3 regions of the Ralstonia insidiosa genome follow, and region 3 is predicted to be linked to each of the others. Evidence: predicted binding sites of a transcription regulator. Region 3 holds the regulator's gene; each other region holds the start of a gene.
What was found. Region 3 encodes FliA, which starts transcription of late flagellar genes. Its sites were predicted from a motif close to CTAAAGTTTNNNNNNNNNNNGCCGNTA; they were not measured.
Positions count from the first base shown of each region.

Region 1: a site for FliA is predicted at 8,121-8,147, ahead of flgM (flagellar biosynthesis anti-sigma factor FlgM). Genes of this name have one in related genera too.
Region 2: a site for FliA is predicted at 2,717-2,743, ahead of fliD (flagellar filament capping protein FliD). Genes of this name have one in related genera too.

Region 1 is NZ_VZPV01000002.1:917,731-927,985, forward strand. It holds partial or broken gene F7R11_RS20965 (putative bifunctional diguanylate cyclase/phosphodiesterase) at 1-2,540, opposite strand, end outside; gene F7R11_RS20970 (H-NS histone family protein) at 3,476-3,766, shown strand; gene F7R11_RS20975 (GntR family transcriptional regulator) at 3,851-4,579, shown strand; gene F7R11_RS20980 (porin) at 4,832-5,896, shown strand; gene F7R11_RS20985 (LuxR C-terminal-related transcriptional regulator) at 6,011-6,724, opposite strand; gene F7R11_RS20990 (flagella synthesis protein FlgN) at 7,175-7,636, opposite strand; gene flgM (flagellar biosynthesis anti-sigma factor FlgM) at 7,755-8,084, opposite strand; gene flgA (flagellar basal body P-ring formation chaperone FlgA) at 8,207-9,097, opposite strand; gene flgB (flagellar basal body rod protein FlgB) at 9,783-10,238, shown strand.
Region 2 is NZ_VZPV01000002.1:947,224-957,478, forward strand. It holds gene F7R11_RS21115 (putative bifunctional diguanylate cyclase/phosphodiesterase) at 1-577, shown strand, start outside; gene F7R11_RS21120 (LuxR C-terminal-related transcriptional regulator) at 711-1,346, opposite strand; gene F7R11_RS21125 (flagellin N-terminal helical domain-containing protein) at 1,751-2,572, shown strand; gene fliD (flagellar filament capping protein FliD) at 2,788-4,833, shown strand; gene fliS (flagellar export chaperone FliS) at 4,886-5,314, shown strand; gene F7R11_RS21140 (flagellar protein FliT) at 5,376-5,732, shown strand; gene F7R11_RS21145 (glycosyltransferase family 2 protein) at 5,757-6,842, opposite strand; gene F7R11_RS21150 (MarR family winged helix-turn-helix transcriptional regulator) at 6,903-7,346, opposite strand; gene fliE (flagellar hook-basal body complex protein FliE) at 7,550-7,879, opposite strand; gene F7R11_RS21160 (glycosyltransferase family 2 protein) at 7,892-9,121, opposite strand; gene F7R11_RS21165 (cephalosporin hydroxylase family protein) at 9,151-9,897, opposite strand; gene F7R11_RS21170 (WbqC family protein) at 9,890-10,255, opposite strand, start outside.
Region 3 is NZ_VZPV01000002.1:220,258-230,512, reverse strand. It holds gene flhB (flagellar biosynthesis protein FlhB) at 1-852, shown strand, start outside; gene F7R11_RS17775 (YitT family protein) at 931-1,584, opposite strand; gene flhA (flagellar biosynthesis protein FlhA) at 2,097-4,205, shown strand; gene flhF (flagellar biosynthesis GTPase FlhF) at 4,202-6,058, shown strand; gene F7R11_RS17760 (MinD/ParA family ATP-binding protein) at 6,073-6,867, shown strand; gene F7R11_RS17755 (RNA polymerase sigma factor FliA) at 6,876-7,637, shown strand; gene F7R11_RS17750 (MBL fold metallo-hydrolase) at 7,673-8,755, opposite strand; gene F7R11_RS17745 (hypothetical protein) at 9,143-9,805, shown strand; gene F7R11_RS17740 (nucleobase:cation symporter-2 family protein) at 9,954-10,255, shown strand, end outside.

The sequences.
Region 1 (10,255 bases), 700 kb from region 3:
AGGCGTGTGTCGAGAGAAAGGCTGACTGCTCGGGGGTCTCCACGCCCTCTGCCGTCACGGTCATGTTCAGCGCGTGCGCCATCGCAATGATGGTCTTCGTCAACGCCACGCAGTCGGCCACTGCAGGCACGCCGCTGATGAACGAACGGTCGATCTTGATGTTGTGGATCGGCAGGCTGCGCAGGTACGACAGCGACGAGAACCCGATGCCGAAATCATCGAGCGAGATGCGCACACCGCGTGCGGCCAGGCTTGTCAGCAGACGTTGCGTCGACAGGCGATCGGCCAACAGCACGCTCTCCGTCAATTCCAGCTCCAGCCGCGACGACGTCATGCCCGACGCCTTGAGTGCTTCATCCACATCGCGTTCGATCACGCCTGCATCGCATTGCCGCGCCGATACGTTAACGGCGACGCGTCCCGTGAAGCCGAAGTTGCGCTCCCATGCCTGGCCCTGCGTGCATGCCTGCATCAGCGCCCAGCGGCCAAGCTCAAGGATGTAGCCGGACTCTTCCGCCACGGCGATGAACTCGGTGGGCGAAATCGCTCCCAGTTCTGTGTCGGACCAGCGCATCAGCGCTTCCACGGCCACCAGTTCGCCCGACGAGAGCGCGTACTTGGGCTGATACACCAGCCGCACTTGCCCGCGCGCGAGTGCGCGGCGCATGCGTTCGTTGAGGGTGAAGCGGCGCAGCATCTGCGATTCGAGCGCACGCGAGTATCGCGTGATGCGGCTGCGGCCGTTCTCCTTGGCACGGTACATGGCGGCCTCGGCATGGCTGACCAGCGTGCCCGCGTCATTGCCGTCTTCCGGATATGCCGTAACACCAATGCTGGCGGACAGGTGCAGTTCGCGGTCACCGCCGGTAAAGGGCTTGGCCAGCGCATCAAGCACCTGCTGGGCGAGCGCATCAATCGTGTCGGGGTCGTCGATGGCCACGCAAAACTGGTCACCACCCAAGCGCGCCAGCAGCGCACGCTGGCTGACCTCGGCGCGAATGCGCTGCGCCGCCAGGTTCAGTACCTGGTTGCCGATGTGGTGGCCCATCGCCTCGTTGACGGTTTTGAAGTGGTCCAGCCCGATGTAGAGCAGCGCGGCGCGGCCGGTGGAGGGCAGCGCCAGGCGCGCGTCGAGCCGTTCGATGAATGCCGCGCGATTGGGCAGGCCCGTCAGCGAGTCCTTCGTTTCCAGCAGGCGCAGTTGCTCGTGGGTCGAACGTTCCGCGGTGATGTCGGTAAAGATGACCAGCACCGCATGCGGCGAGGCGCTGTCCGGTGAAAACATCGGCAGTACGGATTCGCGCAGCCAGACAATCTGCCCGTTGCCGGTCGGTACGCCCACTACCACGTTGCTGATGGCGCGTCCGGTGCGTGCGGCCAGTGTGGAGGGCCATGCTGCGCGCGGCAGGATGGTGCCGTCTTCGCCGAGCATCATGTCGCTGTGCGCCATGCGCGGGCGACCCTTCCATGACCCGCCCGACAAGCGCAGGATCTCGGACGCGCTGCGGTTGTACGACAGCACGCGGCCGTCGGTGGATAGCGTGAGCACGCCTTCGCTCAAGTGGTTGACGACCAGACGGTATTGATCGCGCAGGTCACGCGCTTGGGCGTACTCGCCTTCCAGGCGCAATAGCTTGACCAGCGCGCTGACATAACTGGCACACGCGGTACGCAATGCAGCGTCGTCGCGTGTAGCGGCTGGTGCGGGGTAGAACAGGCACAGCAGGTCACCGCTCGACGTCATGCCACCATGCTGGGCGGGGATGCGGCATAGCCAAGCGGGTAGCGCTTTGCCGAGCACGCGCGTGAGTACCTCATGCAGGGCGGTCGGCGCATTGGACTGGCGAATCAGTTCAATAGGGGCTACGTCGTTCAACAGCGGCGCGATGCGCGCAAGTTCAACATCGAGTTCGCCGGAGACTGGCGCGACCAGTTGTTCGCGGGCAGCTTGCGTGCCATACAACCGCGCCCGCCCGGATACCACGCGCGTCACGATGCATAGCGCGGTGGGCAGCGCTGCCTCGAGCGCGCGCAATACTGCGTGCAGGCGCTCCCCGAGCGAAGCCGCGGACGGCAGCGTTGACAGCAGATGATCAAGGTGTTCGTGCGGCAACGCCGCGCCGATGGCCTCGGCGCTGAGAATGCGCTCGCCCGCCTTGCCAGGCAACTGCGCGTCGAGCGGCAAAGGCAACCCGTGTACCACGATCTGCTGCGCAGGCAGGCCATCGAAACGTGTCGGCGTGATAGTCAGCCGGACGTTGACCGGTGTCTCGGATGTGCCCAGAGAAACAGCAGAAGCCACCTCTGTGGCGGCTGTATCGGGCATCTGCGGATCAGCGTTGGCGCCTGCGTACGCATTCAGCGTGACGGGCACATCCTGAAAGAAGCGCGAGAACGGCTCGCCGAGCAGTTGATCGACCGAGCGCGCGCACCATGCTGATGCCGGCCGCATTGGCGTACACGATGCGGCCTTCGAGAACGACATAGAGGGGAACGGGCAGGCTTTGTGCCGACAGCGGGTAGGAAAGTTCGTCTTGCATCCCACGCTCCAACCAATGGTATTGCCCGAGATACCACGCAATCAATGTGTCCGCGGGCAACGCAACAGCAGCCAGCCTGCGGAGGCGGGACAACAACTTTTATGATGCGCAAAAGTTGCGTGTCGCGCAAATCGTTGATTTGTGATTTATACAACACACTGCATGCTTGGTTTGTCTGCGAAGTTCTCGGTTGTTTGCAGCATTCGCTGAAAAGGGTGGTCCGATCGATACGGATTCGATCAAGCCTGCAATACCGCATCTGAAGCGCTTCTCTTGTCGGCGAAATGCCGTTTGGTTCGGCAAGGCGTGCACGCCAATCTGCGCGCTGACATCAAGAGGCAGATTCGCATTGTGAGGACGAAACAGGTGTTCACGCGGCCGATGAACATTATGGAAAGAAAAAAATTGTGCCTGTAAGTAGCAGGTGTACCGGCATGCCGAAGCGCAAAGCCAACGGTAAAACACGGGCAAGGATGGATTCATCGTGGGTGTATCCAACGATCAGTCCGCAGGGGTCATCGCTTTGAAGCGGTTTTAGCGACGATCAAACATCCCTCCAGAGTGGTGAAGCAATGCGGTGCCAATGCCGGGTCACCACGTAGCTTGATAGGCGGTGGCACAGCCAGCCGCCAGCAATGTACTGGCGTCAATTGGCCTCGGGAATTGCAGGACCCAACGGCAGTTGCTAATGTGATGGCACTGAAATGCAGTGCCTTGCAGGTTTGCAGTCTTGTCTGATCGCGTATACCAGAGGAATGCATCCATCTGACTTTCTGGTTGAATCTTGAGCATTCGGTGTGCCTGATTTGATTCGACCGCTTTTGGTGCACTTGCGGCAAGCCGCGGTGCGCGATCAAAACCGTTGAAATTTCATTTCAGTTATGAATACAATTGAACTAATATCTGACCCACAACAGAATTTATTGGGAGCGCATATGGCGACATACAAGGAATTGGTTGCACAAAAGGCCAAGCTGGAAGAGCAGATCGAAACCGCCCGCGCCAAAGAGCTGGAAGCCGTTATCCAGCAAGTGCGTCAAACGGTTGCCGAATACGGCCTGACGGCTGAAGACCTGGGCCTGGCACCGCGCCGCGGCCGCCGTGCTGGTGCCAAGGCACCCGTGCCGGCGAAGTACCGCGATCCGAAGACGGGCGCAACGTGGTCTGGCCGTGGCCGTGCACCGGCCTGGATCGGCAAGAACCGCGACAAATTCCTGATCGCCTGATTTGCCCCTTTCGGTACGACGGCCCACCAGACCGGTGGGCCGTTTTTGTTGGAGCGCCTGAGCGTTCCTGACTATAACGTCGACATGACGCCCCGCCTCCCCAAATACCTCGAACTGGCCGATCGCATCCGGCTCGACATCCTGCATGGCGCCTTGCCGGCCGGCAGCGTTGCCCCCAGCGAAAACGAAGTCGCCCAACGCTACGGCGTATCGCGGCTGACAGCGCGCCGCACGCTCAATGAGCTGGCTGCACGTGGGTTGCTCAAGCGCTCGCGCGGGCAACGCAGCGTGGTACTCGATCGGGTGGGGCCGCATCGTCCTGTGCTGTATGCCCCGGGTCAGTCCGATGCGGCGTTGGAGTACGTGCCCGGCGCCGCCTACAGCGTCAGCGCATTCCAATTGGAGCGGGCTGATGAGACGGTGGCGGCCGCGCTCGGTCTGGAGGTTGGCGCGCAGGTGGCATTTGTGGAGCGCCGCGCGCAGGTCGAGGGCAAGCCCATCATGCTGCTGCGCACGTGGCTGACGTCACGGCTGGCGGCTATGCTCGAGGCGCGCGATTTTGAAGACCGCTTGTTCGTGCAGGTCTTCCAGCGGGCCAACCTGACCATCGCGCGCTCGCGCGAGGCGCCGCTGGCATGCGTGGCTGACGCGCATCAGGCCAGCCAGCTCGACGTCGCGGCAGGCGTGCCACTGGTGCGCGTACGCCGGATCGGCTACAGCGTGGCTGACGTGCCGATTTCCCTCACGTATTGCGATTTCTCCCCCGAGCGCTATACGCGCGAAGTTGACATTCGCGTCCTGCAAAACGACTGAGACTGCACTTGCGCCAGCACGGTGCAGAAACGGCGCCACACACCCCTGTGTTGGGACTTGTCTGGTGGGGGTATTCAAGCTAGCCTGCGCGCCTTCCCGCGAAAACGTATTCATTCGTGACACATCAGCATGCTGACGGCGTATTGGCACGGCTGTTGCATTCACTCGCGGCGATCTCAGCAGGGCAGGCGAGCCACCTGCCTCTGTGAAGCGAATTCAACACAACGGAACCAGAAGAGGGAGAAATCAACGATGCAACTCAAGCGATGTTTCAAGCTGGCCGCGCTGGCTGCTGCCGCCGCTCTGACCGCAGGTGCGGCCCAGGCGCAATCGTCTGTCACGCTGTACGGCCAGGTGGATGCCTGGGCCGGCATGACCAAGAACCTGGGCGCGTCTGACCGCGCAGCGGTTGTCAACTCGGGCGGCATGTCCACGTCGTACTGGGGCATGAAGGGCAGCGAAGACCTGGGCAACGGTCTGAAGGCCATCTTCACGCTGGAAGCGTTCTTCCGCCCTGACACCGGCAAGGGCGGCCGTTTTGATGGCGACACGTTCTTCGCCCGTAATTCGTTCGTCGGTCTGCAGTCGAACACCTGGGGCTCGATCAAGCTCGGCCGCAATACGCCGCAGTACTTCGTTTCGACGATCCTGTTTAACCCGTTCGGCGATTCGTACACCTTCTCGCCGATGGTGTTCCACACCTACCTGGGCAACGGCCGCACGGGCGCAGCCGGCATCTCGGGTCTGGTGGGCGATTCGGGCTGGAACAACTCGATCCTGTACAGCACGCCGGACATCAATGGCCTCACGGGCACGCTGATGTACGGTGCGGGTGAGCAGGCTGGCCACAACGGCCAGAACAAGTTTGGCGCGGGCTTCCTGTACTTCCGCGGCAACTTTGCAGCCACCGCCGCTTTCCAACAGGTGCGCTTCGATGCCAACCCGGGCGACCTGAATGCATTGGTGGCAGGTTTCCAGCGCCAGACTGCAACGCAGCTGGGTGCGTCGTATGACTTTGGCGTGGTCAAGCTGTACGGTCAGTACCAGTACATCAAGAACACGATCGCCACGGGTGATGCGAAGAGCAACGGCGGCCAACTGGGCGTGTCGATTCCGGTCGGCCCGGGCAGTGTGCTGGCTTCGTACGCCTACACGAAGACCTCGGGTGCTGCAGACGTGAAGCGAAACACCTGGGCCATTGGTTACGACTATTCGCTGTCCAAGCGCACGGATGTGTATGCCGCGTACTTCCGCGACAAGGTGTCCGACCTGAGCTCGGCTGATACTTTCGGCGTGGGCATGCGCGCAAAGTTCTAAACCTGCGCTTTCCTTGTCACCCCCGCGTGTCGACAGCGCGGGTGGGCATTTACAGCGGCGTCCGGGGTTCCGGGCGCCGTTTTTTGCTTGTGGAAGGCGAGTGGGGTCGGGCGTTCAACCGGTACGCGCGATGCGTACGGGCGCCAAGGAAGACGTGGCAGGCTCAGCTACGAGTTGCGGCTGATTCAGCAGCATGGCGCCACGCTGGGTGGCGACGAATACCGCTTCGGTACGGCTGCGGACTTCCAGGCGACGATATAGCGCGTTGATGTGCGCCTTGGCTGTGGCCTCAGAGATGCCGAGCATGCGGCTGATGGTTTTGACCGGATGGCCGCGCGAAAGCAGAACCAGGATTTCGTACTGGCGTTGGGTGAGTCCCAATAATGCGCAGTCGTCACTGCCCTTGGCGCCACCTGTTTGCGCATCTGGCCGGGCAAGCACAATGGAAGCCGGTACATAACGGCCGCCGGCGAGTACCAATTCCAATGCGGCTGCAATCAATTTGCCTGAATAGCTTTTCAGCAGATATGCAGAGACATTCAATTGCATCAGCGCGCGCACATGTGCGGCTGAATCGCTTTCACCCAGTACGGCGACGTGCCGTGGATGTGGCTGTTGCAGCAACCGGGAGAGCGCCGGAAGATCGTCGATGCCCGGCAGTGGCAGGCCGATCAGGGCCAGTTCGGCGTCCGCATGCGCCGCGAGATTTTCAAATAGGGCCTCGTCCGGGTCGACGCTGACGACTTCGGAAATGGCCGGCAAAGATTGTAAAACGTGGGTCGCACCGGCACGCACCAAGGGGTGTGCCTCAACTACGATCGATTTCACTGCGCCGCCTGTCTGGTTATGGTTGTTTGCCCATTTCCGGAATATGGCCGGCCGTCGCCCATTTGGACCGGCGAGATCCAAATTGATACAGGCGTGGCTGGTAGAAACGCAATGACGCGCGGTTTCGGTATGTTTCCCCGTTCAACCAGCAGTCACCAGGTGTGGTGCCGCCGGGCCGAAACCTTGGCATGCCATTCAGGCGCGATTTCTTTCCGGTTTTCTTGTTTATGTCGCCAGGCGCGGAGGATATACCCCGCCAAAATCGGCAGAATAAATCCCCAGCATGCTTGTTGCACCCATCAATGGGATGTAAACCTTTTTGTTTACCCCGATTGGCGGTGTGCCAGACCCCCTATAGATAGCAGGATCAGGCAGGGGCAGCTAGCCCCACTTCAAACCCATTGACGTAAACGTAAACCGGCGTTCGGCCGTCTTTGACGGCCCTGCGGTTTATTGGGCGACGACCGAGAAGCGCGGCATCGACAGCGGTTGCTTGCCGTCGCGGCCGTAGGGCGTGCCACCGCCGTTGTTGGCAGCGTGCAGGACAGACAGCGCGTTTTGCGTGGCGCGCAGACGCAGATCGATCAGGGTGCCGTTGTCCAGATTGCGCTGGCGCAGAGTGCGGGCCAGGGCCAGGTTCTCGTCGAACAGGCGGCTGGCGGTTTCATCGGTGCGCAGGTATTTGACCAGCCCGTACGGATCGGCGCCGCCGTGCTGCGCCCACCAGAGGCGGCGCTCGCGGTCAGCTTCGCCCAGGGCGGTGAGCTGCTTCTGCTTGGTCTGGGTGATGCGCTCGAGCTCGACCATGTCGCCGTCGCGCAACGCTTGCGCCTCGGCTTCCAGTGTCTGGGTGGCGGCGCGCAGCAGTTCCTGCTCGTCGGCAAGGGTGCGGATCAGCAGTGTGTTGTCCATGTTGGCGACCTTTAGCTTGCAAGCTTGGGCAGCCGCCGGCCGGCACACCGCCCCGCCGCGATCAGCCAAGGGCTGGCGGCGTCATGAGAAATGGGGGACGGACGACGGGAGGCTCCCGTCAGACCTTCTTGCTTTGTGCCGAGAGCAGCGAATGCGCGTCGGACAGCGCCGCATCGGCGATCTTGCCGGCGTCCATCTTGAGCGTGCCATTCTGAATGGCGCTGCGGATCTGCTCGACGCGTGCTGCGTTGAAGTCGCCGCTGCCCACTTGGCGCGAAACTTGATGGACCGACAGCGAAGGCACGGTTGAATCCTGGTCGCTGTGGCGCGTGGTGCCCGTGGCCGTCGTGGCCACCGAGGACGAGCCGGTCGCGCGCGTCGACCCGGACGCTGCGTCCTTGGTCGGCGCAATGGCCGGCGTGTTGTTGACGATATGGTTGATTTTCACGGGTGTCTCCGAAGAGCGCGTTCATCCTATCACCCATATCGGCCAACCCCGACCCAAACTTTAGCGGGGGATATCGGTTGCGCATCACCGTGTGTGTGTGATCGATTGATATCAAATCGATGTCAGAACTGGATCGCGACCACACCGGCGGACTGCGCAATGCCGGAAACGACGTTGCCGTTGGCCGTGCGCACCTGCGCCACCTGGCCCACAGCTGCCTGGTTCATGGCCCGGCCGTCGCTGGTCACCTGGAAGCCGCCGCCCTCCGCAACGAGCTTGACGGTCTGGCCGGCCTGCACGGCAATGGCCAAGCGCAGGCTTTCGGCGCGCAGCGGCTGGTTGGCCGCCACGCTGGTTACCAATACACGCCCGACCACGTCGGCGGGTTGCTGTACGACTGACGGTGGCAGCAGCGAAAGGTCCCCCGTGCGTGCTTCCAGGTCGCTCATGTCGAGCGTCTTGCCTGGCGAGAGCTGGTGCGACGCCACGTAATACGTCCCCGTGATCTGGATGGTGGCCGGTACCCACGCTGCCCAGGCGTGTGGTGATTTGCAGCGCACACCAACTTGAATGCGGCCGCGCAGGCGGTTGGCCGCCGGGAGCATCAGGTCGATCTGGTCACACGGCTGGTTGGCCACGCGTGGGTCGACCGGGCCGACTTCCACTGAGGCGCGCGGTGCGCCAGCGTCATTGGTGCCGCCCAGGATGTCCAGCTGCGACTGCAGTTGCTGCTGGATCTGCATCTGGATGGCGTTCGGGCCCTGGATGGTGGTCGTGGCGGGTTGTGCGGCCTGGGCCGGCATCGGCATGTTGGTGGCTGCCGGCGCGTAGCCGACGCGCATCATGCTTTGCGCGTGCGCCAGGATCGGATGGGCGAGGCTTGCCAGGACGCCCAGCGCCAGGGCCAGCAGCAGCGTGCGCCGGCGTGCGGCCAACGGCATTGCCGTGGCGCCGCGGCGGCGGACAACGGCAAAGGTCGGGTAGTGGGCGCTGCGTACAAACCGCGTGGACATGGAAAGCCCTCCATCTAGGAGCGTGTCATGCACTCTTACGGGAGTGCGAATCCACCCAAAAGGCCGCAGGGCTAGGCGTGGCCGACGCCGTGTGGTGATTCCACACAAGGAGGCCGCAACGACGCCATGCGGCCTTTTGGGTGGATTCCCTTTGGGTTGTTTCCAAAACACGCGCTGGGGGTGTTACGGCCACCCGCCAATGGAACAACCATTGGCAGCCGTCCGTGCCTACCCAGCACGCGTTTTGGAAACAACGCATCTCCCGTAAGAGTGCATGACACGCTCCAGAGTCCGGTGAAGTGTAGCCACGCGCGCGGGAGGGCCAAATGCGGAAATGTCGGCCAATCCCCCCCTTATTCGGACGAATGCTCTTGCCAGGTGGCCCCTAGACTTTGCAACGTGGTGAAGTCCCTGGCGTTGCGCGGTGCCGTTCCATTTGCCGCGCGGCCTGCCCCGGAAGGTCGGTTTCCCGGCCGGCCCCCGGATCCGCAGACAAGGCCCTCTCCACTGAGGCTGCATGACGGCAACTCAGCAATACAGCGGTTCTGGAGACGGCATCGGCGGTTTTGAAGGGGCTGCCGATGCCTGCTTCTCCAACCCACGGAATTCGGAATACCAAACAAACGCGGCGGCGGGGTTGCCAGTTCAGGCACCAACAAGACGCCACGCGCGAGGAATGACAGACATGGTCGACAAGCTGGATCAGTTGTTCGGTTTTCAGGAGAAGGCGTTGCAGTTGCGTTCGCAGCGGCACCAGATCCTGGCCTCGAACATCGCCAACGCCGACACGCCCAACTACAAGGCGCGCGACTTCGATTTCCAGTCGGCGCTGCAAAAGGCGGTCGGCCAGCAAAGCGGCAACACGCTGCCGATGACGGCCACGGCGTCCGGCCACCTGACGGCGGACGGCGCCCCTGCCGGTGATGTGACGCTGATGCAGGCGTCGCTCTCTCAGCAGGCCAAGTCGCTGCAGGGCGAAGTGCAGTACCGCACGTCGCAGCAGCCTTCCATTGACGGCAACACGGTCGACATGGACGGCGAGCGCATGCGCTTTGCCGACAACACCGTACGTTACGAGGCCGACCTGAACATCGTGACGCAGAAGATCAAGTCGATGCTGGCGGCCATTCAGAACAGCTAGCGCGGCAAAGCAAGACA
Region 2 (10,255 bases), 730 kb from region 3:
TTGCGATCAGCTTGCGCGCTGGCGCCGCATCGGGCTGCCGCAACTGCGCATGTCGATCAACCTGTCAGGGCAAGCATTCAGTTCGGGGCAGCTCAGTGCCATGGTGCGTGGGGCGCTGTCCACCAGCGGCTTGCCAGGGGACGCGGTTGAGTTGGAGATGACCGAGGGCATCCTGATCCGCGATGATCCGTCGCTACATGCGCTGCTGACCGAGCTGCGCGCGATGGGGGTGTCGCTGGCGCTGGACGATTTCGGCACTGGATACTCATCGCTTTCGTATCTGCACCGCTTCCCGATCGACACGCTCAAGATCGACCGCTCGTTCGTGCAGGACTTGCCGCACGTGGCCGAGCGCGCCGCCATCACGCGGGCCATCATCATGATGGCGCAAGCGATGGGCATGAAGACCGTGGCTGAAGGTGTGGAGACCACCGGGCAGCTCGAATTCCTGCGCGAAATTGGCTGCGATGAGTATCAGGGCTACCTGCTTACACGGCCGCTGGAGCCATCTGCCGTGCAGGATCTGGTGCGCGAGAACGTGCGTCGCTATGGGTTGCGCGAGCCACGTCTCCTGTGATTTCGAGTCTTTTCAGGGTGTCCTGAAAAGCGTAGCGAGCCGCCCGAGGTTGACACGAGAAGCGCAGCCGTACACGCGTACGGCGAGCATCGCAGGGTCAAGATCGGACGGCGCAGTAGCTTTGCGGGACGCCCTATAGCTGCAACCCGTTGCTGACCACGTACATGGTCACCTCGGCGTTGTTGCGCAGCCTCATCTTCGTGAGCACCCGCCCCCGATACACGCTGACCGTCTTGGCGCTGATCTGCAGCGCCTCGGCAATCTCACTCAGTGTGCGGCCGGAGCCAAGCATGCGCAGGGTCTGGAATTCCCGGTCGGACAGGATGTCGTGGCGGGGCTTGTCCCAGTCGACGTTCAGATTGTCGGCCAGCACTTCCACCAGGTCGGACGGCAGGTATTTCTTACCCTTGGAGATGGCGTTGACGGCCGCCAGCAACTGCGGCTGGGTGGCGTCCATCGGCAGATAACCGGATGCGCCGGCCTTGAGTGCGCGCACGGCCAGCAGCGCCTCGGGGTGGCGGCCCAGCGCCAGCACGGCCAGGCGCGCATGCTGCTGGCGGACGGCCTTGATGGTCAGGAATTCGTCACCGGTGGCAGATTCCACCGAGAACAGCATGACGTCCCACTCGCGTTCGGCAAGCAGGTCTTGGTTGGCGTTGTGCAGGTCGGGTACGGCCTCGATCTGCCGGGCCAGGCGTGAATCCTTGAGGATCTGGCGCAAGCCTGCACGGGCAATATCGTGCGGTTCGACAATCAGAACGTTGAGCATGGTGGGCGTTGCGGTCAAACGGGCTCGACTTGAGCTCTTCTAACCGCCGGCAGGTTTTGGGCTGGTCCGGCGGGCCTGCAACTCCCCATCTGTGCGATGGCGCTCTCTATATAGGGATGCGGGCGCCTCTGAACTGGTCGATCGAGTATAGCCGAGCACGTATCTGCCAAGAAGACGGCCCGGCGCCTCTTTTGGTGGGGGGCGGAAGTAGGGGGTGCCGCCGGAGCCAAACCGCCGCTCGCGCACAAATTTGTCAAGTTGCCCCTAAACTTTCTGCCGGGGCCACCGATAACCTGAGTACAACGCAGACCTGATCCCCTTCAAGTTGCAGGTCACGTTGCCCGGCCTAGCCGGAACGAGCAATCAAACGGGCAACAACGCCATCGGGAAACTTAGGAGCCGTCATGTCCCTCAGCCTTAATACCAACATCTCGTCCCTGCAAACGCAGCAAGCTCTGTCGCAATCGCAGAACGCTCTGCAAACGTCGCTGCAACGCCTGTCGACCGGCCTGCGCGTGAACAGCGCCAAGGACGATGCCGCTGCTTACGCTGTGGCCTCCAGCCTGACCACCACGCTGAACGCCCAAACCCAGGGTATCCAGAACGCCAACAACGCACAGTCGTATCTGCAAACGGCCGACTCGTACCTGGGCCAGGTTGAAAACAACCTGCAGCGTATGAACCAGCTGGCAGTGGAAGCCAACAACGGCGGTCTGTCGACCACCGACCAGGCCAACCTGGACAAGGAATACCAACAGCTGGCCACGGCCAACAAGAACATCGAAACCAACGCCAACTACAACGGCGCCAAACTGTTCGATGGTTCGGTGACCTCGACGGCGTTCCAGTACGGCCAAAGCTCGACCACGGACGTTGCTACGGTTACCAACGCCAACCTGTCGTCCTTCGGTACGCTGACCGGTACGAGCGTGACCAGCGCTGCCAACGCCACGGCAGCCCAAGCTGCCATTGCCACCGACCTGACCAACCTGAAGGCAGCTCGCGCAAGCCTGGGTGCACAACAAAGCGGTCTGAGCTCGACCATCAACACGCTGACCTCGTCGAACACCGCGCTGTCGGCTGCCAAGTCGACCATGATCGATACGGACTACGCGTCGGAAACGTCGAACATGACCCGCCAGAACATCCTGCAGCAAGCGGGTACGGCCATGCTGGCGCAAGCCAACTCGGCACCGAACAGCATTCTGAACCTGCTGAAGGGCTAATAGCAGGCTGATGCTGGCCCGGCCTGTCTGGTACAGGCGGCTGGGCGCAGGAGTCGGTAAAGGCCGGCGCTCTTCGGGGCGCCGGCCTTTTCTTTTGTTGATCGATACCCCCCTTTATCAGGGGCGGCGTATGGGCGCCATGCCCTAAAGAAGTGGCAGGCACTGCCGTTGAGAAGAGAGACTTCCGCCGACGCAGACGTTCACCAGATTCGATCATGGCGACCACCACGACCTCTTCCACCACCAGCAACTACGTACCGCCGATCTCGATTCCCGGTATCGGGACGAGCATCGACGTCAACTCGCTGGTCACCAGCCTGATGAGCGTGGAAAGCCAGCCGCTGACTCAGTTGCAGACCCAGCAGAGCTCGTACCAGACGCAGCTCTCGGCCGTGGGTACGCTCAAGAGTTCGCTGTCGACCTTCCAGACTGCACTGTCGAACCTGACCAGCCTGTCGAACTACAGCGCCATGAAGGCGAGCGGCTACGACGCATCGGTGCTGAGCGCGTCGGTTTCCGGTTCGGCGCCGGCCAGCTCGTACGCTGTGAATGTGACGCAGCTTGCGCAGTCGCAAGTGCTGGCCGCCCAAGGGCAGACGTCCACTACGGCAGCCATTGGCAGCGGGTCGTCCACCACGATTTCGTTCTCGTTCGGCTCCGTGTCGGGCGGCAGCCTTTCCAACGGCAAGTACACCGGCGCCACGTTCACACAGAACGGCAGCCTGCCGGGCGGTTCGATCACGATCAACTCGTCCAGCAACACGCTGGCCGGCATTCGTGATGCCATCAACTCGGCCAACCTGGGCGTCTCGGCCAGCATCGTGGATGATGGCAGCGGCAACCCGTACCGCCTGGTGCTGACCTCCACGGCGGGTGGCTCCAACTCGGAGATGAAGATTTCCGTGTCGGGCGACTCGACGCTGCAATCGCTGCTCTCGCAAGATCCGGCCGGCACGCAGAACCTGAACGAGGTGACCACGGGCCAGAACGCCCTGGCCACGGTCAACGGTATTGCGGTGCAAAGCCCGACCAACACGTTGTCCAACGTGGTGGATGGCACGTCGTTCACGCTGGCCAAGACGGGCAGCACCACCGTGACGGTGGCCAACGACCCGACCGCCACCACCACCGCCGTCACCAATTTCGTGAATGGCTACAACGCGCTGCGCACGCAACTGAACACGCTCACCAATATCGACACCAGCAACAAGGCCAACAACGGTCCGCTGGCTGGCGATGTGAGCACCAAGACGCTCATCAACCAGATTACCGACGTGCTGGGCCAGGCCGTCGGCAATGGCAACTACCAGTCGCTGGGCAGCGTTGGTGTGACGATGAATTCGGACGGCACGCTGGCGATCAACAACAGCACGCTGTCGGCCGCCATTGCCGCATCGCCCAGCCAGGTCGCCGGCCTGTTTGCGGGCACCGGCACGGCCACGGATTCGCTGGTCAACGTACCAACCTTCTCGAGCACCACGCAGTCGGGCAGCTATGCCGTCAGCGTCTCGCAACTGGCCAAGCAGGGCTCGATTACGGGTTCGGCCGCTGCCAATACGACCATCACGGCGGGCAGCAACGACACGCTGGCGTTCAACATCAGCGGTATCGCCGTCAACGTGACCATACCGGCGGGCAGCTACAGCGCTGCGGGCCTGGCCGCACAGGTCCAGAGCCAGATCAACGCATCGTCGAGCCTGCAGAACGCCAAGATCACCGCATCGGTGTCGGCCAATGCTGGTGGCGTGCTGAGCATTGCCGACAGCCAGTTCGGTTCGATCTCGTCAGTGTCGGTATCGGGCAATGGCGCTGCGTCGCTGCTGGGTGGCAGCCCCACTGCAGTGGTTGGCCAGGACGTGCAGGGCACCATCAACGGGGTGGCGGCCACGGGTTCGGGCCAGAACCTGTATGGCGCGACCGGCACGGCCGTCGATGGCCTGACCGTGCAGGTGACCGGCGGTGCGCTGGGCAACCGCGGCACGGTGACAGTGCAGCGTGGCTATGCCGCACAGCTCAACACCGTCATGACCAACCTGCTGTCGACCAACGGCATGGTGCAGAACGAGACGGACTCGATCAACAGTTCGCTCACCTCGCTCGCCAGCCAGATCAGCAACATGCAACTGCAGTTGAGCAACAAGCAGGCCCTGTACTACACGCAGTTCAACGCGTTGTCTGCGGCGGTGGCCAGCATGACGAATACCAGTACCTACCTGACCACGCAGCTCGCGGCGATTGCGAACCAGACCAAGAGCAACTAAGTCCGGATTGAAGCAACACCCATAACAAGATCACACAGCGAGGACCTTTCTCATGTACGCAGCACGCCGCGCCATCGGTGCCTACGCGCAAGTCGGTATCGAGACGTCTGTGGTTGACGCTAACCCGCACCGGCTGATCGCCATGCTGTTCGATGGTGCACGCGCCGCTGTCAAGCTGGCTGCCGCCTCCATCGAGCGCGGCGACCTGCCCACCAAGCTGCGTGCCTTTGACAAGGCCATCTCGATCATCGGCCAGGGCCTGCAGGCCAGTCTCGACCACCAGCGTGGTGGCGAAATCGCTGCGCAGCTCAATAGTCTGTACGACTACATGCTGCGCCGTCTGCTGGTGGCCAACGGCACCAATGACCTGACGGTGCTTGCCGAGGTTGACGGTCTGTTGGCGTCGTTGCAGGAAGCCTGGCTTGCTATTGGCCAGCCGGGTGCTGCTGCGTCCAGCAACCACCTGAGTGTTGTGAGCTGACGCGGCTGGCCGCGCAGCAAAGCGATTTTTACGAATTGAATTCGGCCCAACTGGAGCCAACATGCACCGCAACATCCCGATCAAGGACAGCGAAAGTCTGTTCGTCTGCTACGAAGCCATCGCGCGCCTGACTGCCGAGATGGTCAATGCTGCTGAAGTGGGCAACTGGGAGATCGTCAGCACGCTGGAGAGCGAGAGCGCCGCCTATGTGGATGCGCTGCGCCGTTCTGAGCCGCATCCCACGCTGTCACGCGATGACATCGAGCGCAAACGTACGCTGCTCGTGCGCATTCTTGAAGACGACGCTCGCGTACGCGCGATGGTGTATCCGCGCCTGGATCGCCTGCAGAAGCGCATTGACACGGCACGCCGTGCCAACACTGCCAGCAACGCCTACGGCAGCATGGCACGCTACTGATCCGCTATACGGATAGGGTCACTCTCAACCCTCGCGAGGCGCAGGCGCGCCTTGCATCTGCTTTGACAGCGCCAGGTATTGCTCGGATTTGCGGGCAAGCACGTTGGCCTGCATCTGATACACGGTAGCGAGTTGCTGGGCAGCCAGGAAGCTGCCTCGCCCGACAACGCTGCCGTCCATCCCCGCCTGATCGCCAATCTCCAGGCAACGGCAGAATGCCTGCTCCGCCAGCGGCAGCCATTGCGTGTTGGCGTGCTCAGGATGTTTGACCGCCGCATCCACCAACACCAGGCCCAGCGCGAAGCACAGATCCGGAAAATCCGGCCATGCATGGATGCTGGTATCCGCATGGGCCATCGCTTCATCCAGTCGATCCGATTTGCCCAGGCTGTACAGATAGCGCAGCGCAAGGCCGCGCCGGTACGGTGCGTCTTGCGGCGCGAGGGCGAAAGCCCGGGCGTAATAGTCCGTGGCCCGGGCGTAGTCTTCCTGATGCAGCTCGATTTCCTTGCCGAGTTGGAATAGCACGTAAGGATCGTCAGGCCGATGCTTGAGTTCATCGAGCAGGAGTTGCGTATTGCGCTCGCCTTTCTTCTGCATCTTGGCGGCGGTATAGCCATCGTGCCGCAGCACGATGGACAGGCGCTGCGCCGGCAGTGAAGACACCGGTTGTTCATGGATGCGGCCCACATAGCGCACGCCACGCGGCAGCAGGCGGGGGAGCCATGCAATCAACTGGCTGGCGGCGTCGGCCGCATCGGTATCGTTCTTGATGCAAAGGATGCCCAGCACCGGTTTGGCGTTGCTGAGGGCGCGCAGATGTTCACCACCGCTTTCCAGCCATTCATCTGCATCCAGGACGAGGTTCCAGTCCGCATTGGCGGCTTCCAGCGCGGCGTTGCGGGCTGCTGAAAAATCATTCTGCCAAGTCATCTGGCTGACATGCGCGCCGCATGCCTGGGCAATGGCGATGGTGTCGTCAGTGGAGCCGGTATCCAACACCACCATGCGGTCGACAAACGGTTTGGCGCTGAGCAGGCAGCGTTCGATGCAGGTGGCTTCATTGCGCGCGATGACAACCAGCGCGAGCTTGGTGGGAGTGGATTGCACGGTGTGTCGGAAAGATGAAGATTCGGGATGCGGCCTGGTCTGTCGATCAGGTGAGTGTGGCTAGCCGCGGTCATCGGCCGCAGCAAGCGCATTCAGCAGCTTGTGCAGCACTTCGCGCGTGGCGCTGATCTCGTCGGGCTCAAGCGGAATCTTGCACGTGAGCGCTTGCGGCACCTTGGTCGCGCGCTCCTTCAGGGCGCGGCCAGTCTCGGTCAGCTCGATGACAACGCGGCGCTGGTCGTCCTGATCGCGCGTGCGTGTGAGCAAGCCCTGTTCCTCCAGTCGCTTGAGCAACGGTGTGAGCGTGCCCGTATCCAGGTACAGCGTGCGTCCCAGATCGCCTACGGCGCACGGTGTCTGCTGCCAGCAGGCGAGCATCACGAGGTATTGCGGATAGGTCAGATCCAGCTCGTCGAGCAGCGGACGGTACAGACGCGTCAGCAGATGGCCGGCGGCGTACAGAGGAAAACAGAGCTGCTGATCGAGCGCCAGCACGTCGTTCACGGAAGACTCCCGGGGACGGTCCTGGCGCCTGTGCGGCGCGTGCTGCACTGGCCTGAGCAGGCGCGGTGCGCATGACCGTATTCAATGGGGCATCCATATTGCCACGGACGGCATGCGAATAGTCGCGTTGTTGGGGGCCGTGACCGTCAGCGCGCTTGCGGTTGCTCAAACGCAGCCAAAGAACCCGTGCAATTGGAGTGACGTCAGATAGACATGCTCATGATGCTCTGGTACGCCGAGACCAGCTTGTTGCGCACCTGCACGGCGGTCTGCATGTCGATGTTGGCTTTCTGCAGCGAGAGCATCACGTCGTGCAGATCGACGTCGTTGTTGCCCATCTCAAAGCTGCGCGAGATGGACTCGGCCTTTTGTTGCGAGGCATCGACCTTGTCCAGCGACGACTTGAGCACCGAGCCAAAGTCGACACTGGGTTGCGTGGCGCTACCGCTGGCAGTGCTGCCGCCGACCGCGCTGGATGGTGCCAGCACGCTGTTCATCAGCGAGACCACGGAATTGGCGTTGGAGAAATCCATGCTGGGTTCAACTCAGGGAAATTTGGCGAGCGTTTCGAGTTCCGACACGAAGCGGACTTCGCGACCGGCCGGCACCGGAATGTCCATCGGAATCGGGGTCACGACGATGGTGTGCTGCGGAATGGCCGCATCGTCGTCGAGCACCAGGAACTCGGTCCCCGCAAAGTCCTGCGCGTGCGGGAAAATCTGCAGCGGCGCGCGGCGCAGGGTCGCGTACTTGGGCGGTTCGGGCTTGAACGGATCGAGCTTGGTCAGGCATTCAAATGCGGCGTTGACGCGGTACAGGTCATACGATGCAGGCAGATCGGACGCCTCGCCAAGCGCGCGGACGCGGTTAGCGATGTAGTAGTTGTCGATCCAGTGACCGCCTTCATGCGTGCGCAGGCGCAGCGCCACCTTCATGCGTGCCAGGACGAACTGGTTGATGGCGTTCAGCCACTCCGGCCGTTCGCTGGCGGGCACAGTGTGTGAGAACTTGCCGAACAGGTATTCGAGGCCGCCGCGATACCGGTCCCATGCATGTTTGACTTCCTCGCTCCCCGCCTGGGTGCGAGTCTCATCGGCAAAGTAACGCGTGACTGACCGGTAGAACGGCGTCTTGCTGAAGTAGAGCGCGTATGACCCCAGCATTTCCGCCGCGTGCGCGAACGCCCAGAATGCATGCTCGGGCGCGCTGTAGTACAGCTTGTCGATGACTTCGCGGCGCGCCAGGTAGATCTCCGGGAAGATGTGGTGCGACAGGATCAGCGCCAGGAGCTTGGCGTAGTCGCGTTGCTCGATCAGGTAGTCGTCGTCCTGCCGGTAGAAGGGTGTGATGTCCTGCTGGGCGGCCAGGTCGTGGATGAGCCAGGGCGCGAAGATGACACCCACAGCGGGGTTGCGCTCGAAGATGTCGAGATTGTTGTTGATCTCGGCAAGGATCGGCAGGTCGTCGTCGGCATGGTAGAGCACGTACTTGCCCTGCGCGCTGCGGTAGAGCTGGTTCATGTTCTCGGCGGACCCCAGGTTGGATGGGCGCCGGAAATACCGGATGTTCAGCTTGTCCTGATATTCGGCGACCACCTGTTCGGTGGTGTCGCTTGAGCAGTTGTCGCCGATCAGGAGTTCGTAGCTGTGTCGCAACCCGCCAATCTGCGCGGTCAGCTCCTTGAGCAGATTCTCCAGGTAGCGTGCCCGGTTGTAGGTCGGGATGCAGATGCTCAGCGTGATGGCATCAGCCGGCATCGTCTTGGTGGGTTCCATCTCAGGAGCCTATTCGTTGGGTCGGCTGGTCAGGCAACGCGCTTCAGATAGCCGTCCGGTGCGACGGTAATCAGGAGCTTGTGCTGGATGTCGGTGTCGATCACGAATTCCGGATGGTCACGCAGGTAGGCATGCACGGCGGTCTTCGGGTTGTTGCCGACGCCCCACGGACGATCGTGGAACATCGCTTGCGGCATGTCTTCGACGGCGGTGTCGAACACTACGCAGTAGCTGCCCACGCTGGTGAGCGGCGCGTAAGCCTGCAGCTCGGCCAATACGTGGTCGTGGGTGTGGTTGGAGTCCAGCGCCACCAGCACCCGCTGCTTGCCCGCGGCGATCTGCTTGACCTGCTCGATGACGCTCGCATCAATGCTGGAGCCTTGCAGCATCTGGATGCGTCGCGCCATCGGGTGTGCCTCGATCGCCTCGCGGTTGTGCTGGCGGATGTCGATGTCGATCCCTAGCACCTTGCCGTCGCCATGACCGCTCTGCGCCAGCAGTTCCAGCATCGACGCATAGAAGATCATCGAGCCACCGCGCGCGATGCCGGTTTCGATGATCAGGTCCGGTTTCACTTCCCAGATCAGTTGCTGCATGGCCAGCACATCTTGCGGGCACTGGATGATGGGCACGCCCATCCACGTGAAGTTGTAGTGGTACTTGTGCGTGGTCACTTCACGCAGCCAGATGCGCGACAGTGCCTGCAGGTCTTTGTCCTGCCCCAGCGAGCGGATGTTCTGCTGGACTTCGCCTTGGAATTGTTCAATGTCATTCATGGGTAAATTCGCGCCAGTTGAGGGTCTGTGGGCTCAGGTATTGCTTGCCTGCCGGGCCGTGATTGGCAATCAGGTCGAGGCTGCTGACGAAGGGGGTGAATGCGCCGTGCAATTGTGTATACGGCCGCATGGCGTAATTCATGTAGGCAACGGTGATGCCGCGCTGCTCAAATTCAGCGTGGGCCAGATAGTTCTTGGCGCCATGCCCGGTGATGTAAGTGTCGCCTTGCAGCTTTTGCACGATGGCGAGCACGCGGTCGCTGTTGCGGCCAGGGATGCCCAGTTCAGGCGCGTCGACAAACTTGCGGTCCAACTCGATGCCCAGGTAGCGGCACACCGCCTGCATGGATGCCAACGC
Region 3 (10,255 bases):
CGCGGGGCGATCTCGTTCAAGCCGCTGGAGCCGGACATCTCGCGCCTGTTCAAGCTGCAGGGTTTGACGCGCATGTTCTCGGTGGAAGGGCTGCTGGAGTTGCCTCGGCTGCTGCTCAAGCTGGCGATGGTGGGTGGCGTCGCCTGGGGGCTGATCCTGCACTACCGGGGCGAGTTCATGGAGCTGCCCCAGCAGGACCTGCGCGCCGCCATGGGCGATGTCATGCACGTGGCCGGTGTAGCGTTTCTCTGCATGGCCGCGGTGATGCTGCTGGTGGTCGCCGTGGATGTGCCGCTGGTGCTGTGGCAATACGCCCGCAAGCACCGCATGACCAAGGAAGAAGTGCGCAAGGAGCACCGCGAGTCTGAAGGGGATCCACACGTCAAGGGCCGCATCCGCAACCTGCAGCGCCAAGCGGCCCAGCGTCGCATGATGGCCGACGTGCCCAAGGCCGACGTGATCGTCACCAACCCGACCCACTACGCCGTGGCGCTGCGCTATTCCGAAAAGGAAGGCGGCGCACCGCGCGTGCTGGCCAAGGGCGCCGATCTGGTGGCGGCCAAGATCCGAGAGCTGGGCACCGAGCACAAGATCCCCATTCTGGAAGCGCCGCCGCTGGCGCGTGCGCTGTATCGGCATACCGAGATCGGGCACCAGATCCCGGAAGCGCTCTACGCCGCCGTGGCGGAAGTCCTGGCCTACGTCTACCAGCTGCGTCGCCTGCATCAGGTGGGCGGCCGTGCTCCGAAGCGCCCGACCGATCTGCCGGTGCCCGCCGACATGGACCCAGGGCCCGATCCCACGAACGCTGGCCCCGAAGACGCCGCTGACGACGTCACCAGCAACGCGTAAGGGTCGGCAATAAGGGTCGGCAATAAAGGATCGGCAATCCCAGCGTTGATGCTTCCGCCGGTGAGGCCCCGACTGGCGCTACCGCACCACGACGTTATATCGACCCGGGCGGTGCCATGCGATCACCATCGCGCTCATGGCAACCGCGCTCAGCGCCGACCATCCCGCGCGGCCAGTCGGGATCACCAGGAGCGATGTCAGCAGAATCAACGAATCGATGGCCACCTGCACGATCCCCGCATTGATCCCATGCGCGCGTTGGAGCCAGAGCGTCAGAACGCCCGTGCCGCCAACGCCAGAGCCATGCCGGGCGAGCGCCAACACCCCCATGCCGTTGAGCGTTCCGCCCACCAGTGCTGCAAACAGCGGGCTCTCAAAATCGATGTGCAAGGCCTGCCGCGTCAACGCGAGCAGGAGGGTGATGCCACAACTGGCCAGCGTCGACTTGATGGCAAAACGCGGGCCCATCACGAAATAGGCAAACACGAAAAACGGCACGTTGACCAACGTGAAAATGGTGCCGACCGACAACGGCGCGACATACGACACGAGCAGCGCGATACCGGCAATGCCACCGGTCACGAGTCCGGCCGCGCTGAGCAACACCACCCCCGTCACGATAAACATCATGCCGACGGCCATGCCATAGATGTCCTCAAGCATCGTGTGTCCGGCTGCATGGGGGCTGCTTGCCGCAACGGTGCTGCTTGCGTGATGAAGCTGATGGTCCATGGCGCCGCTCATCGCATGAACGGCCAGTGCGGCAAACAATCGTGTATGTCCAGTAATGCAGATGTGGGGCGCTTCATTGAACGTTGCCTATGATCGGGTTGGTGCATCCACGCACCGGCCAATGCACCGCCTTTGTGCGGCGTGCGTGGATCCGGGTCTGGTGGGCGGGCGTTTCAGGATGATTTGCAAGTCCCATACCCAGTGCCCCTGGCCGCATGGAACACTGCCAGGCCGCTGCTGCAGTGCGAGTGGTATCGCAGGGGGGGCGGTTCAGGGTCAGGATTGGCACAGCCCATTTGGGTACGCGATTCTGCATGGAAGTCTGCTGCGGCGCACGCCGCACCCTGCTAGGCGGCAGTAAGGGGCATAAGCGCACCCCCCGATGGGAGGGTATTTCAAAGAAAAGCCGCCTTTTGGGCGGCTTTCTCGCTTCTTCGATTTGGTGTCTCCCCCGGCAAGATGGCACCCATCGAAAAGCCCCCCGCCGCCCCGACGTTGGCACCCCCGTCCAGATGAACGCCGCACTGCTCCGAGTCTCCAGCTTCCTGCGCCAGGGCGACTATCGCTCCGCCGCCGGCCCGGTGCTGATCATCCTGATCCTGGCGATGATGGTGCTGCCGCTGCCGCCGTTCATCCTGGACTTGCTGTTCACGTTCAACATCGCGCTGTCGATCATGGTGCTGCTGATCAGCATGCACACGCTGCGGCCGCTGGATTTCTCGTCGTTCCCCAGCATCCTGCTGATCACCACGCTGATGCGGCTGTCGCTCAATGTGGCCTCCACCCGCGTGGTGCTGATGGAAGGCCACACCGGCCCCGACGCCGCCGGCAAGGTGATCGAGGCGTTCGGCCACTTCCTGGTGGGCGGCAACTACACCGTCGGCATCGTGCTGTTCGTCATCCTGGTGATCATCAACTTCATGGTGATCAGCAAGGGCGCGGGCCGGATCGCCGAGGTCAGCGCGCGCTTCACGCTCGATGCCATGCCCGGCAAGCAGATGGCGATTGACGCCGACCTGAACGCCGGCCTGATCCGTGAAGACGAAGCCCGCAAGCGCCGCACGACCATCGCCCAGGAAGCCGAATTCTTCGGCTCCATGGACGGTGCCAGCAAGTTCGTGCGTGGCGACTCGGTGGCGGGTATCGCCATTCTGCTGATCAACATCATCGGCGGCCTGGCCGTGGGCGTGCTCCAGCACAACATGGACATCGGCCACGCCGCCACCAACTACACGCTGCTGACCATTGGCGACGGCCTGGTTGCGCAGATTCCCGCGCTGGTGATCTCCACCGCGGCGGGCATCATGGTCAGCCGCGTGTCCACCGACAAGGACGTCGGCCAGCAACTGTCGAGCGAGCTGTTTGCCATGCCGATGGTGCTGATGACCACCGCCGGCGTGATCGGCCTGCTGGGCCTGGTGCCGGGCATGCCGCACATCCCGTTCATCCTGTTTGGCGGCGGCCTGGGTTATCTGGGCTGGTACCTGAAGAAGCGCCGCGAGATTCCCGAGCCGGAACCGGTGCTGCAGGCCATTGCCCCGGTCGATACACCGGAAGCGAGCTGGGACGACGTGTCGTGGGTCGACGTGCTGGGTCTGGAGATCGGCTACCGCCTGATCCCGCTGGTCGACAAGAGCCAGGACGGCGAGCTGCTGCGCCGCATCAAGGGCATCCGCAAGAAATTCACACAGGACATGGGCTTTCTGGCGCCGGTTGTGCACATTCGCGACAACCTGGAGCTGGGCCCGTCGTCGTACCGCATCACGCTCAAGGGCGTGGAAATCGGCCAGGGCGAGGTGCAGCAGGGCAAGTTCCTGGCCATCAACCCGGGCGGTCAGGACGGGCATGGCGAACGCTTGGGCACGCAGCTGCCGGGCACCCCCACCGTGGACCCGACCTTCGGCCTGCCGGCCATGTGGATCACCGCCGATGTGCGCGATCGCGCGCAGGCCGAGGGCTATACCGTTGTCGATTGCAGCACGGTCATCGCCACGCACGTCAATCAGTTGATTTACACCCATAGCACCGAGCTTCTCGGCCGTTTGGAAGTGCAGCAGTTGCTCGATCATTTGGCCAAGGAAGCACCGAAGCTGGTCGAAGACGTTGTGCCCAAGCTGTTGCCCGTCGCGACCGTGCAGAAGGTGCTGCAGAACCTGCTGGACGAAGGCCTGCACATCCGCGACATCCGCACCATCGTCGAGACGCTGGCGGAGCACGGAGGCAGGACGCAAGACCCCGCCGAACTCACCGCCGCCGTGCGGATCGCGCTGGGCCGGGCAATCGCCCAGCACCTGTTTCCGGCCAAGAACGAAATGCAGGTCGTTACGCTCGACCCGAATCTGGAGAACATCTTGCTGCAAAGCATCGTTGGCGCACATGCCGGCTCAGCCGGCCCGATCGAACCGCAACTGGCTGATTCGCTCATGCAAGCGGCCGCGGATTCGTCACGTCAATACGAACAGATGGGCCAGACGGGCGTCCTGCTCGTACCGCCCGCGCTGCGCCCCATGCTGGCCCGCTTGTTCAAGCGTGCCGCACCCAGCCTGCGCGTGCTGTCACACGCTGAAATTCCAGATCACCGAACGATTAAGGTTGTCGCCATGCTTGGAGGCCGCGCATGAAAATGCATCGATTCACCGGACTGACGTCGCGCGACGTGTTGCGTAAAGTGCGCGACCAGTTGGGCGACGACGCGCTGATCCTCTCGAACCGCGCCGTGCCGGGCGGCATCGAGGTCATCGCCGCCTCCGATACGCACCTGGATGCGCTGGTCGATACGCACTCGACCGCGCCGAAGGCCGCACAACGCCGCCCGAGCATGCCGGCTCCGATTCCGGAGCCCGCACCGGTGGCCGAGGCAGCAGCTCAGGCACCCACCGAGCCGCAAGTGCAAGCTGTGGCCCAGGCCGAAACGTCGGCCGCACCGAATGCACTGGCCCGTCTGCGCAACCGCTTTACCGCTGCGCGCCGCGCTGCCGTACAAGCCCCAGTGCAAGAAGACGCGCTGGCTGAGCCGGCCGCCGGCCGCAAGCTGCAAGCCCGCGTGGATGACGACGTGGAGCTCGGCGCATCGGAAACGCTGCTGGGTGTGGACCCGCTGGTGGCCTCCACCCGCATGCTGGCAGGCCTGTCGCTGGATCGCGCCAATGAAGATGCCGCCCAGACGCTGGCCAGCACGGCCCAGTTCATCGCCCGCCGCACCGTGGTGCCGGAAGACGAACCCGTCGAGCCGATCAAGCGCACGGCCGCTCGCCGTGAATCGCAGCGTGAGCAGGATGACCAGCCGACCACGCTGCGCTCGTTTGCCGAGCGCGTGGAAGCCCAGGCACGCGCTACGCGCGCTGCCGAGCAGCAGATTGGCCGCCCGCAACCGCAAGTTGAGAGCGTCAACCCGGCCGACATCTTCGTCCGCATGGAGGATTCGATGGCCAAACCGGACGCCCCGCGCGAAGACGTGAGCCTGCAGCGCTCGGCCATCAAGGCCGACATCAAGGCGGAAACCGACGCCATGACCCGCCGCATGGTGGGCGAGATCGAAACGCTCAAGAGCACGTTGACCGACGCCATGTCGAGCCTGGCCTCGCTGGGCGTGAAGCTGGGCGATCCGGTGCGCACGCGCCTGTTCCAGACCATGCTGAACGCGGGTTTCTCGGCGCAGCTCACGCGCTACGTGCTCGAGAACATGCCGCAGCACGACACGTATGAGGGTGCGCTGGACTTCGTGCAACGCGCCATTGAAAAGAACCTGACCACCGTGTCGGATGAAAACAGCCTGCTCGACCAGGGCGGCGTGTTTGCCCTGATGGGCCCGACGGGTGTGGGCAAGACCACCACCACCGCCAAGCTGGCTGCGCGCTTCGTGCTGCGCCACGGTGCCTCGCGCGTGGCACTGCTGTCGACCGACAGCTACCGGATCGGTGGCCACGAACAGCTGCGCATCTACGGCAAGATCCTGGGCGTCTCGGTGCATGCCGTGAAAGACGCGCAAGACCTGAGCCTGGCGCTCAATGATCTGCGTGAGAAACACGTCGTGCTGATCGACACCATCGGCATGAGCCAGCGCGATCGCGCGGTGTCTGAACAGATGGCGATGCTGCACGCTGTGGGCCCGTCGATCAAACGCCTGCTGCTGCTGAACGCTGCAAGCAACGGCAAGACGCTCGACGAAGTGGTGAGCGCCTACCGCGATGCCAACCTGGCCGGCTGCATTCTGACCAAGATCGACGAGGCTGCATCGGTGGGCCACGCCATGGACGTGATGATCCGCCGCCGCCTGCCGCTGCACTACGTGTCGTACGGCCAGCGTGTGCCGGAGGACATTGCAGTACCGAACAAGAAGCTGCTGATCCACCGCAGCTTCCGTGCAAGTGCCGAGCAATCGTCGTTCGCGCTGGATTCAGATGAATCGCTGCTGGTGGCGCAAGGCGCCGCACGCAGCCGCGAACCGGGCCTGGCCGCTTTCGATTTCGCCTGAACAAGGGGGCGAGCATGACCACACCTTTCGCCAAGGATCAAGCCGCCGGGCTGCGCCGCATGCTCGGTCAGGCAGCCAGCCGCCGCGTGCTGGTGATCGGCGAGCAAGAGCAGGTGGATGACTTTGTCGACAACCTGCGCATTGCGCTGTCCGCCATGGGCCGCGACGCCGCCGTGGTGAGCGCGCAGACCATGCTGGCTGTGGCGGGCATGCTCGAACAGTACGACGACAAGGCGGACGTGACGCTGGTGGCCGCGCATTTCGGTACCCGCGCGCTCGCCACCGTGGCCGAGGCTTGCGATGACGTGCTGCTGACCTTCACCGACGGTCCGGAAGGCATCAAGAGCGCGTACACGCTGCTCAAGAAAACCGCTGTGCTGCAAGGTAGCGGCGCCGGCATCCGCACCGTGGTGTGCGGTGCGCATTCGGTGGACTCCGCCGTGCGCGTGTTCGGCAACCTGGCCAACACGGTGGGGCAGTATCTGAACACCCGGATCGACTTTGCCGGTTATCTGCCGGAAGACCGGCACGTAGAACTGGCGCTCTCGCTCGGCAAGCCCGTGGCGAGCGCGTTTCCCGCATCGCCTTCGGCCATGGCCTTCCGCCAGCTTGCCGAAGAGATGCTGAGCTGGGCCAGCGCCGAGGCCCAGGCCGCTGATGTCGCTGGTAGCACGGCGGCGTCGCGGGTGACGGTATCGGCGCAAGAACCGACTCAGGCTGCGCCGGATGCGGCGGCCCATGAGGCGGCACAAACAACGTCGATCCTGACGCCCCGCGCGACCGCGCGCGCGGCCGAGATGGTTTATTGAGGCGCACCATGAACGAAGCGCCAAAGGCAGGCATGGATATGTACACCGCAACCGGTCGCAAGACCAAGTCCGACGAGATGGCGACGTATGCACCGCTGGTACGCCGCATTGCCAACCAGATGATGGTGAAGCTGCCGGCCAGCGTCGAACTCGACGATCTGATCCAGGCCGGCATGATGGGTTTGCTCGATGCGCTGTCGCGCTATGAAGAAACGCAGGGCGTGCAGTTCGAGTTCTACGCGGCCCAGCGTATTCGCGGCGCAATCCTGGACGAGCTGCGTGGCTCCGATTGGCTGCCGCGCGGCCTGCGCCGCAGCGCCCGCACGATCGAGCAGGCGATCCAGAAGCTGCAGCAGCAAAAGGGCCGTGCGCCCACGGAAACGGAAATTGCCGCTGCGCTGAACATGTCGCTGGCCGACTACCAGAAGCAACTGGTCGACCTGCAGGGCAGCCAGCTGCTGTACTACGAAGATTTCGACCGCGAAGACGCCGACGCCTTCATCGAGAACCGCGCTGCCGAGAACGATTTGACGCCGCTGGACCAGTTGCTGGACCACGACTTGCGCGAATCGGTGGTGGCCGCCATCGAGGGGTTGCCCGAGCGCGAGAAGCTCATGATGAGCCTGTACTACGAACAGGATCTGAACCTGCGTGAGATCGGCGCCGTGATGGGCGTGTCGGAATCGCGCGTGTGCCAGATCCACAGCCAGGCCATCGCACGCATCCGCGCTCGTCTGCGTGATCGCGCATGGCTGCCGACGCCGACCTGATGCCGGCGTAGTTCCGAGCTTTCCCTGCCAAAGTCTTATTGCGCGGCCAGCGAGTCATCTCGCGGCCGCGCGTTTTCTTTGGGTAATGCGGTGACAAGGCGTTGGGCCGCTGCATCCCATACGCGCGTCTCGCCATGCTTGAAGAGGGCGAAGCGTTCTGCGGGCACGTCGGCAACCTTCAATGCGTTGGCCAGATCGGCGATGGGCTGGTCCAGCGGTTCGTCCGTCAGCGCGAACGTGCCCCAGTGGATGCCCACCGCCTGCCGCGCACCGATGTCCTGCATGACCTGCACCGCCTCGGTCGGGTCGATGTGCTGGGCCTTCATGAACCAGCGTGGCTCGTACGCGCCCACGGCAATCGCGGCCACATCAAAGTGGCCGAAGCGCGTGCCGATGTCGCGCGTGTCTTGCGAATACCCCAGATCACCCGAGAACCAGAAGCGCAGGCGCGGATGCAGCAGTGCCCAACTGCCCCACAGCGTCTGGTTGCGGTCGTACAGGCCGCGTGCGGACCAATGCTGTACGGCGCAGAAATGCGCGGTGAAGGGGCCGAAGTGTGCTTCATCGTCCCAGTCGAAGGCGCGCACGTTGGGCTTGTCACCTGATAGGCGCGTGCCGCGCACGTTGCGCGCAAACCAGTGGTCGATACCCAGCGGCACGAAAAACATCGGTGCGCCGCCCGGCTGATGCATCAGCGCACGCACGCTGGCACGGTCCAGATGGTCGTAGTGGTTGTGCGAGATCAGCACCAGGTCGATATGCGGCAACTGCTTGAGCGACAGCCCCGGCGGCTGGTGGCGGCGCGGGCCGGCAAACGGCAGCGGCGAAGCGCGCTTGGAGAACACCGGGTCTGTCAGCACGTTGAGCCCATCAATCTGCAGCAGCAGTGTTTCATGGCCGATCCAGGTGAGCTGCGGCACGTCAGGCGGCTGGTGTACCGCGCTCAGGTTGGGGGCAATGCAGGCGAGGTCCAGTGTGGGCGGTTTGGGGAGCCCTGACTTGCGGCGCTCGCGTTGCCATTTCCAGAAATCCCCGCCGGGGCGCGGATGCGGGTAGCGGTTGCGGAAGCCATCCGGCGTGTGGTGAGGCTTGGCCGGATCATAGTGAGGGTTCTTCATGGCATCGCTGGGGATGGACGAGTCCCGCAGTTGAGGGAGCCCGTTTGAATATCAAGGAATATGAAGTTGTGTTGCTTCTTGAACTTTGGGTGAGCCACTGCCTAGGCTGAATCCGCCTCGCTGAGGCGCGCTGCGCAGCACATTCCGCTACGGAGTCGCGGCAGTTCAACCTTCCTCAAGGACCACAATGGATTCATCTCATCGCTTGGCTGGGCAAACCGATGTTACGGATGCGCACGATGCGCATAAAAAAAGGGGACCGCCAACAATTTGACAGGTTGTCAGAAACCGGCGGCGAGCGGGCAGGCTGTTCTTCTGCCCGACGCCCGGGTTGTCACGTTTGCCACAGAGTCATTGCCTGCCCATCGTAGTGCGCCGCCCCGCTTCATGCTGGGCAACGGGGCGCGGCAGGTCAGCGGCAGCGCTGCTCGGCTGGCGCAACTGCCTTCGGGTGCCATCATCGGCATCAACGACTACCAGCTGATTGGCGACACCGCCGAGCTGGCGGATCTCCATCACCACCGCGGTTACATGCACGGGCGCTGGACGCGCGGCACCGTGCGCATGGGCGCGCAAACGTTAGCGGTGGGCGGCAACGCCGGGGACTATCACTACGCCGTGATCGATCAGGCCGACCTGACCCTGCGCCAGCAGACGGCGCTCGGGTGTCGCGGCGTGTTTACAACGCCCACCGTGGTTGGCGGATGCGGGCCCGTAGGCTGCGTGAGCGGCACGTTGGACATGGTTTGGCAGGGCGGCACCCTGCGTCTGATCGGCAGCCTGGAAGTGCAAGCCAGCGGGCTGCGCGCGACGCTGCTGATCCGGCACTACCAGCCCGATATTGGCACCACCTGCCACGGTGGTAGCCCGTTTGGGCGCGGCACCTACGATCTCACGCCCGTGGTGGCCGACAACGGCATGCTGCGATGCGCCATCCTGTACCGCCAGCGATTCGACTCCGGCGTGACTTACCAAGGTGTGGCGATGTTCGAAGCGCACTCGCATTTCGGAACGCAAAATATGTACACAAAAAACGATAGCAATTGTTGACATAAGCCGGAGCGCGCTCCAAGATGCCGGCAAATGTGCGACATCACGTCGCGCAAATGTCGGCAGACGGGGCCCGTGCCCGGTCCGCTCGATGCACACCAGGCACGCTCCCGGCACGTACACGGGAGTGGCCCCAGGAGACAAGACAATGCGCCAATCCCCCGGCCTTCCCTCGCCGTCGTCCTCGACCTGCGTCGATCCTGTTAACGAACGCCTGCCGCTGCCGCGCCTGTTTGCACTCGGCTTGCAGCACCTGCTGGTGATGTATGCCGGTGCGATTGCGGTGCCGCTGATTGTCGGCAATGCGCTTGGCCTGTCGAAGAGCGATCTTTCGTATCTCGTCAATTGCGACCTGTTTGCGGCCGGTATCGGCACGCTCATCCAGTCGCTCGGCTTCCTGATCTTCGGGATTCGGCTGCCGGTGATGATGGGGGTGACGTTTGCCGCCGT